2 regions of the Tomitella fengzijianii genome follow, and region 1 is predicted to be linked to the other one. Evidence: riboswitches for the same ligand, from Rfam matches in the RefSeq annotation. Region 1 holds a riboswitch; the other holds the start of a gene.
The links. Region 1 has a riboswitch for thiamine pyrophosphate ahead of FO059_RS07570 (thiamine ABC transporter substrate-binding protein). Riboswitches for the same ligand answer to the same signal wherever they lie in the genome.
Positions count from the first base shown of each region.

Region 2: another riboswitch for thiamine pyrophosphate. It lies ahead of thiO (glycine oxidase ThiO); the one in region 1 lies ahead of FO059_RS07570 (thiamine ABC transporter substrate-binding protein).

Region 1 covers NZ_CP041765.1:1,655,702-1,659,874, reverse strand. The annotation lists gene FO059_RS07575 (ABC transporter permease) at 1-1,125, opposite strand, end outside; gene FO059_RS07570 (thiamine ABC transporter substrate-binding protein) at 1,122-2,252, opposite strand; TPP riboswitch at 2,241-2,351, opposite strand; gene FO059_RS07565 (4a-hydroxytetrahydrobiopterin dehydratase) at 2,422-2,715, shown strand; gene FO059_RS07560 (mannosyltransferase) at 2,693-3,961, opposite strand.
Region 2 covers NZ_CP041765.1:3,277,962-3,282,134, forward strand. The annotation lists gene FO059_RS14950 (ABC transporter ATP-binding protein) at 1-58, opposite strand, end outside; gene thiG (thiazole synthase) at 146-862, opposite strand; gene thiS (sulfur carrier protein ThiS) at 945-1,142, opposite strand; gene thiO (glycine oxidase ThiO) at 1,196-2,380, opposite strand; TPP riboswitch at 2,374-2,486, opposite strand; gene thiE (thiamine phosphate synthase) at 2,511-3,203, shown strand; gene FO059_RS14975 (alpha/beta fold hydrolase) at 3,218-4,173, shown strand, end outside.

The sequences.
Region 1 (4,173 bases):
GCCCAGCGCGAGCGCCAGCAGCGCCGCGTCGAAGGCCGTGCGCAGCGAGGTGGCGACCGCGTCGAGGGGACGGATGCCGGCGACCTCGGTGCCGAGGATCCGGTAGGCGTGCAGGCTCCACCCGCCGTCGACGCGCAGCGACCGCACCACCAGGCTCGCGGGCGGGATGACCAGCACGACCAACACGATCGCCAGCGCCGCCGCGGCCGCGAGGCGCCGCAGCCCCCGTGCGGGACGCGCCACGGGCGACGCCGCGGGCGCGGACGTGGTGCCGCGCGCTCCCCGGCGGGCGAGTGCCGCCACGGCGAGCGCCGCTGTCACCGCCAGAAGCTGCAGGATGGACAACGCCGCCGCCATCCTGAGGTCGAACACCTGCACGGTCTGCAGGTAGATCTCCGTCTCCAAGGTGCGGAACCGCGTTCCGCCCAGCACCAGGACCACCCCGAAGCTGGTGGCGCAGAACAGGAACACCACCGCCGATGCGGAGGCCACGGCGGGCAGCAGCCGCGGCGCGGTCACCGTCGCGAAGGCGCGGACCGGTCCCGCCCCGAGAGCCCGCGCGGCCTGCTCGGGGCGCGGGTCCATCCGCGCCCACACGCCGCCGACCGTGCGCGCCACGATCGCGATGTTGAAGAACGCGTGCGCCAGGATGATCGCCCATACGGTGCCGTCGAGCCCCGTCCACCCCAGCAGGTGCCCTTCGCCCAGCAGCATCCGGAATGCGACGCCGACGACGACCGTCGGCAGGACGAATGGCACCGTCACGACCACGCGCACCAGCATCTTGCCGGGCAGGCGCACGCGGGCCAGAAGCCATGCCACCGGCAGGCCCAGTGCCAGAGTGAGCGCTGTCGACGCCGCCGCCTGACCCAGCGTGAACGCCACGAGCCGGCCCACCTCTGGCGTCCACCACAGCCCCAGGATCGCGGCCGGGTCGAAACGGCCGGCGTCGTCGACGAGGCCGCGGTGCACGATGGCCACGACCGGCCACGCGAAGAACACGGCGGTGAACCCGACGGGGACCGCGCCGAGGACCAGCGGCCAGGACACGCGCCACCGGGCACCGCCGGACCCCGCCGGACGGCTCATGCCGCGGCGCCGCTCGGCCCCTGGATCCGCACTCACCCCAGGACTATGTCCCGCCACTGCCGGATCCAGGCGTCACGGTTCTCGCCGATCCGGGCCGGATCCATCGACAGGGGGTGGGCGGGCTGGGCGGCGTACTCGGCGAACACCTGCGGAAGCGGCGTGTCGCGCTGCACGGGGAACACGTACATCTGGCCGGGAAGGTCCTGCTGGACCGCCGGAGACAGCAGGAAGTCGACCAGCTCACGGGCCGCATCCGGGCGGTCGGTGCCACTGAGCACGCCCGCGTACTCGACCTGCCGGAAGCAACTGTCCACCACCGCCCGCGTGTCCGGCGCCGACCCGTCGGCCCCGGCCTCCACCGGCGGCGAGGACGCGTAGGAGACGACGATGGGCCGCGGCCCATGGCCGCTCGACCCCGAGAACTCGACGGTGTATGCCTGGGTCCAGCCGTCGACGACTTTGACGCCGTTGTCGCGCAGCGCGCGCCAGTAGTCCTGCCAGCCCTCGGCCTGCGCCGGAGCATCGGGCCGCCCCGGGCCGCCGTTCTGCGTGACGATCGTGGCCAGCAGGAACGCCAGGCCGGGCGACGAGGTCGCCGGGTTCTCCACCACGGTCAGGTCCCGGTATTCCGGCCTGGTCAGGTCCGTGATCGTCGCAGGCGGGGCGACCCCGTGCCGATCGAACCAGCCCGTGTCGATGTTGAGGCACACGTCGCCGTAGTCGACGGCGGTGAGTTCGTCCGAGCCGGGCACGGCGTAGTCCTGCGCACCGCCCTGCGCCGCCGGCGACACGTACGGCGCGAACACACCCTGACCGATCACCCGGGAGGCGAAGGTGTTGTCGATCCCGAAGGCGACGTCGCCCAGCGGGTCGTCCTTGGTGAGGACGAGCTCGCTGGCGAGTTTGCCCGCGTCGCCGCTGCTGCGTACCTCCACCGCCACGCCGGTCTGCTCGGTGAAGCCGTCGAGCACGCCGTCCGAGAGGGAGAAGGAATCGTGGGTGACCAGCACCAGCGGAACGTCGGCGCCGTCCGACCCGCCGCCGGAGAGCGAACACCCCGCCGCCGCGGCCAGCGTCACCACCATCGCCAACGCCGCCAGCGGCCGGCCCGCCCGCCGGGCCGACCGGCCCACCCGGGACTTCGTGATCGCATGAATATCCATCTGGCTCCCTCGCGCCGGCATGATCCGGATCAGGTTCTTCGGGTGTGTTCTCAGCCCTGCGGTCTCCTGGCCCCGCAGCGGGCACCCCGGCCTTGCACCGTGCATCCTATCGGCCGTCCGCAGGGCGGCGGGGTGGCGGCATCGGCTGGACGCGCGGAGCATCGATGGCATGAGTACCGCAATGACCGCGGACGCCGTCGCGTCCGCGTTGCAGGACCTGCCCGGCTGGACCTACGACCCGGGCCCGCCAGCACTCGTCCTGGAGAAGAAGGCCCCGACCTTCCCGGACGGGATCGAGTGGGTGCGCCGGGTCGCGGAACACGCGGAGAGCGTCGATCACCACCCGGACATCGATATCCGATGGCGGACGATCACGTTCCGTTGCTCCACGCATTCCGACGGCGCCGTCACGGACAAGGACGTGGCGCTGGCGGGCGAGATCAGTCGGCTGGCGCCGGGCTGACCCGCCTGCGCCGAGCAGCCCAGGCGGCCCAGGCGACGGTGACGACGGTCAGGGCCACGTCGACGGTTCCCAGCACCACCTCCGCGGCCGACCCGCCGATCACCTCGCCCGCCGCCGTCCGCGGATTGAGCAGGACCGACGACACCCCCACGAGCATCACCGCCGTCCATACGACCGCGAGGACACGGGCGCCCGGGAGACTGGAGACGGATCCGTGGACCAGCCAGATGATCAGCGGCAGCACCCAGACCCAGTGGTGGTTCCAGGAGATGGGCGAGGCCAGCAGTCCCAGCAGCTGTACGAGGATCAGCGTGCCCAGGCGGTCGTCCCGGCCGAGCGCCCGCCAGGCCACGAAGCACAACACCGCGAACACCACGATCGCGCCGACGACGATCCAATGGTCGCCGAGGTCGTGGCCCGCGATGCGGCTCAGCGCGCCGCGCAGCGACTGGTTGATGGGAGCGCCCACCGGGCCGATCCTGTCGGCGTCGCCCAGCAGGTCCTCGAAGTACCGGCGCGTCTCGTCGCCGATCAGCGCGAAGCTGACCGCCACCGTCGCCGCGAACGCCACCGCCGACCAGGCCGCCGCGGCCCAGCGTCGCCGCGCGAGAAAGTACAGGCCCGTCACGGCCGGCGTGAGCTTGATCCCCGCCGCGATGCCGACCAGCAGGCCCGCGCACCACGACCTGCGCGACTGCACCGCCACCATCACCAGCAGCACCAGGAAGATGTTGATCTGACCGAAGTTGATGGTCACCCGCATCGGCTCGAGCCACATGCCGATCAGCGTCCACAGCACCGCCGCCGTGCGGATGTGCGGAGCGTCCGCACCGTCGCCCAGCGCCATCCGCAGCGCGATGCGGACCACGGCGTACAACGCGGCTACGGACAGCACCTGCCAGGCCACGCCGAGCACTGTGAACGGGATCAGGTGCAGCGGATAGAACAGCACTGCCGCGAACGGCGGATAGGTGAACGGCAGTGCCGCGCCGTCGGCGCCGTCCTGGAGGACGAAGCCGTACAGGTTGCCGGAGAAGGTGGTCGCCGCGCCGTCGACGTAGACATGCAGGTCCAGAAGCCGCCCCAGCGAGCCGCCCGAGAGCGTGGCCCCCACGCGGACCAGGACCGACAGCGCCAGCAGCGGCCACGCCCACGGGGCCGCCGCCGCCAGCGCACGGCGGATGCGGCCGGTTTCCGGCCCCGCCGTCCCGCAACCGCGGGACGCAGACTGCGCCATCCGACCCATGCCCCCGATTCTCTCGATGCCGACTCGGCTGCGCATGGCGCCGTCGACACATGCGCCTGCCCCGTCCGAAGGACCCGGAGGAGACTATCAGGGTGGCCGCTCCGCACCGCGCCGACGAGCCCGGCGGGCCGGTTGCGCCACCGGCGCCCTCGCATCGCCTCCCCTGATGTCGCCCTCGGCGCCGGCCGGGTTTTCCCGTTTCGATTGACCAC
Region 2 (4,173 bases), 1.6 Mb from region 1:
GGTCGTCGACGGCCACAGTGGAGCCGTAGTGCTTCGTCAGTCCTCTGACTTCGATCATGGACACCAGCATGCCGGATGCCCGGTTCCCGCGCAGCGCCGGACTGCGATGAAATCGGCGGTGCCGCCCAGAGTGCGAACCCCGCCCTCAGCAGCGCCCGTCCGGCGCCGGCGACGACGCCTGCGCCCAGAACCGCTTGGGCACCCGACCGGCCCGGTACGCCAGGCGGCCCGCGCGCACCCCCGCCGCCATGGCCGACGCCATCATCTCCGGGTCGTCCGCGCGGGTGACGGCGGTGGCGAGAAGCACCGCGTCGCAGCCGAGCTCCATCGCCCGCGCCGCGTCGCTCGCCGTGCCGATACCGGCGTCGAGTATCACCGGCACGCCCGCCTGACCCACGATCATCTCGATGTTGTGCGGGTTCGAGATGCCCAGCCCAGTGCCGATGGGCGCGCCCAGCGGCATCACGGCCGCGCAGCCGGCGTCCTCGAGGCGGCGGGCCAGCACCGGGTCGTCGTTGGTGTAGGGCAGGACGACGAACCCGTCGTCCACCAGTTGCTCTGCGGCGGAAACCAGCTCGATCGCGTCCGGCAGCAGAGTGCGCTCGTCGGCGATCACCTCCAGCTTGACCCAATCGGTGCCCAGCGCCTCCCGGGCCAGGCGCGCCGTCAGCACCGCCTCGTCCGCGCCGCGGCTGCCCGCGGTGTTCGGCAGCAGCGCTATGCCCAAGCGCCGCAGCAGCTCCAGCACGCCGCTCCCCGCCTGCGCATCCACGCGCCGCATCGCCACCGTCGTCAGCGCCGTGCCCGACGCCACCAGCGCGCGCTCCAGCAGCTGCTGGTTGGCCGCGCCGCCGGTCCCCATGATCAGGCGCGACGGCAGCTCCCGGCCGGCGATCACCAGCGGATCGGCACCCGCATCCGCGCGCGGACCGACGGCCGCCACGCTAGCCACCCTGCACCGCCGTGAGCACCTCGAAGCCGTCGCCATCGCCCACCGGCGCGTCCCAGCCGGACTTGGGCACCACGATCCCGTCGCGCGCCACCGCCACCCCGGAGTCCGGCAGCCCCAGCCGGTCCAGCAGCTGCGCGACCGTGCACGGCCGCGCCACCTCGTGCGCGTCGCCGTTGACCTTCACCTGCATCTACGCCTCCTTCGTAAGCACACCGCCGGCCCGTCGTGGAATCGCCGACCGGTTCATCCCGCTTCCGCAGCGCCGTACCGCCGCGACCCGTCCCGCCCGAAACCTTCCTGCCCGAAACGCTGCGGTCCCAGCCCGTCCGCCTCCGCCAGCGTCGTGCCCGCGAGCTCCGCCAGGACGGCGTCGACGGTCACCGCGGTGAGCAGCACGCCGTTGCGGCCGTGCCCGGCGGCGGCGATGACCCGGGGCCCCCGGCCTCCGCCCGCCGACGCGTCGCCCGCGTCCTCCACCGGGCCGATGACGGGCAAGTTGTCCGGCGTCATCGGACGCAGCCCCGCCATCGCGTCCACCAGCTCGTACTCGGCGATCGACGGCAGCACGACCTGTGCGTCCGCGATGAGGTCGCGCACGCCGCCCACGGTGACGGCGCGGTCCTCGCCGTGCTCGTACATCGTCGCGCCCACCACCAGCCCGTCCGCGCGCGGCACCAGGTACACGTGGCGCCCGTGCACGCTCGCCCGCACCGTGCACGCCGGCGGCGGCGGAACCGAAGCCGGCCGGCGGAGTCGCAGGATCTCGCCCTTGACCGGCCGCACGGGAAGACCGGGCAGCAGCGAGGGCACGTGCGCCCCGGCGGTCACCACCAGATGCTCGGCGGCCGAGTCGGATATCGCCGCGCACCGCGACGCCACCGGGACCGCGCCGGCGTCCACGGCCGCGGTCCGCAACGCGCGGAGCAGGGCGCGATTGTCCACCGCGAACTCCCCGGGCAGCCACTGCCCGCCGCGCAGGTTCCGGGCCAGCCCCCGGTGGCGCTCGCGGACCTGCGCGCGCGTGAGCGACGCCCTCGGCACACCCGCCCCGTCGAGCCAGGCGCCCACGCCCCGCAGCTCGTCCGCGTCGGCGCCGTCCGCCCCCACCATCAGCGTGCCGCGCGCGGTGACGACGTCGACGCCGGTCTCCTCGTGCAGCGTCCGCGCCAGCGCGGGCCACCGGCTCAGTGACGCCGCGCCCAGCTCCAGCACGCGCTCCTCGCCCGGCCTGCCCTCGCTGTAGGGGGCGAGCATGCCGCCCGCGGCCCACGACGCCCCCGTCTGCGGCGCGCCGGGCTCCAGGAGCGGGTCGATCAGACGTACCGCATACCCCGCCCGGGCCGCGCGCCACGCGATGGCCGAGCCGACGATGCCGGCGCCGACGACGTCGACGCGGTCACCGCCTGCGCACCGGGGTGCCGAAACCATGGTCATCCACCTTCCCGCGCCGGCATGATCCGGATCAGGTCCGACGGTCAGGGCGCGCGCGCCCTCTCTCAGCCCCACGATCCCAGGGACTCCCGTGTGTGCCACCACCGTAACCGCTACGGTCGGAGCCATGAACGCAGCGCCCGGCCACCCGCGGTCCCGCCACCCCCGCGATCAGCTGGACCGGGCCCGCCTGTACCTGTGCACCGACGCCCGCCGCGACACGGGCGACCTCGACGAGTTCGCGGACGCCGCCCTGCGCGGGGGCGTGGACGTGATCCAGTTGCGCGACAAGGGCTCGGCGGGCGAGGACGCGCACGGGCCGCTCGAGGCGCGCGAAGAACTCGCCGCGCTCGCGGTCCTGCGCGCGGCCACCCGGCGCCACGGCGCGCTGCTGGCCGTCAACGACCGCGCCGACATCGCCCTCGCCGCCGGAGCCGACGTGCTGCACCTGGGCCAGGACGACCTCCCCGTCCCCCACGCCCGCCGCGTGGTGGGCGACAGGATGCTGATCGGCCGCTCCACGCACGACGCCGCGCAGGCCCATGCGGCCGGCGCCGCCCCCGGCGTCGACTACTTCTGCGTGGGCCCGTGCTGGCCGACGCCCACCAAGCCCGGCCGCGCCGCCCCGGGGCTCGACCTGGTGCGCACGGCCGCCGCCGAGGGCGCGCCCAAACCGTGGTTCGCGATCGGCGGCATCGACGGCACGCGGGTGGCCCAGGTGCGCGAGGCCGGGGCGCAGCGCATCGTCGTCGTCCGCGCCATCACCGCGGCCACCGACCCCGAGTCGGCGGCCCGCGAGCTGCGTTCGGCGCTCCCGTGACCGCATGCCAGGGGATGGACGCCGGCCGCGCGTGGTGCCACCGCCACGGCGCCGTCTCCCACCGGGTGCCGGTCGACGGCGGCGTGTTGCACGCCGTCGAGATACCCGTCCCGGACGCCGAGGGCACGCCGGTGGTTTTCTGCCACGGGTTCCCAGGATCCTGGTTCAGCTGGCGCGAGCAGCTGCCCGCGCTCGCCGCGCAGGGGCGCCGCGCCATAGCGCTGGACATGCGAGGATACGGCGCGTCGCTTCGTCCCGCCGACGTCGCCGCCTACGACCGCCGCACCACCGTGGCGGACATGGCGGCCGTGCTGGACACGCTGGGCATCGGCCGGGCCGTGTTCTCCGGCCACGACTTCGGCGCCGCACTGGCCTGGGACCTGCCGCTGTGGCTGCCGGACCGCGTGGCCGGTCTGGCGCAGCTGGCGGTGCCGCGGCTCCCGCGCTCGCCGATGCGCCCGTCGGAGGCGTTCGCGATGCTCGCCGAGCAGCACTTCTTCCACCAGCACTACTTCCAGACGCCCGGGGTCGCCGAGGCCGAGCTCGACGCCGCGCCCGCGGACTTCCTGCACCGGCTGATGTACGCGCTGTCCGGCCAGGGCGACTACTACGCCTGCTGGCGCCGGCCCAGCACCTCCGATGACGGCACCGTCACCGGCTACATCGAGTCGCTGCCGGAGGCGCCCGCGCTCCCGTGGCCGTGGCTGTCCGCCGACGAGTTCGCCTACTACGTGGACGAGTTCACGCGCTCCGGGTTCACCGGCGGGCTCAACTGGTATCGGGCGCAAGACTCCGCGTGGGAGCAGAACGCGCCCTTCACCGACGCGCGCGTGACGGTGCCGACCGCCTTCATCGCCGGCGCGGACGACCCGGTGCTCACCATGCTGGGCGCCAAATGCCTGGAGAAGATGGCCGCCACGGTGCCCGGGCTCGTCGTGCAGGAGATCCTGCCCGGCGCCGGGCACTTCGT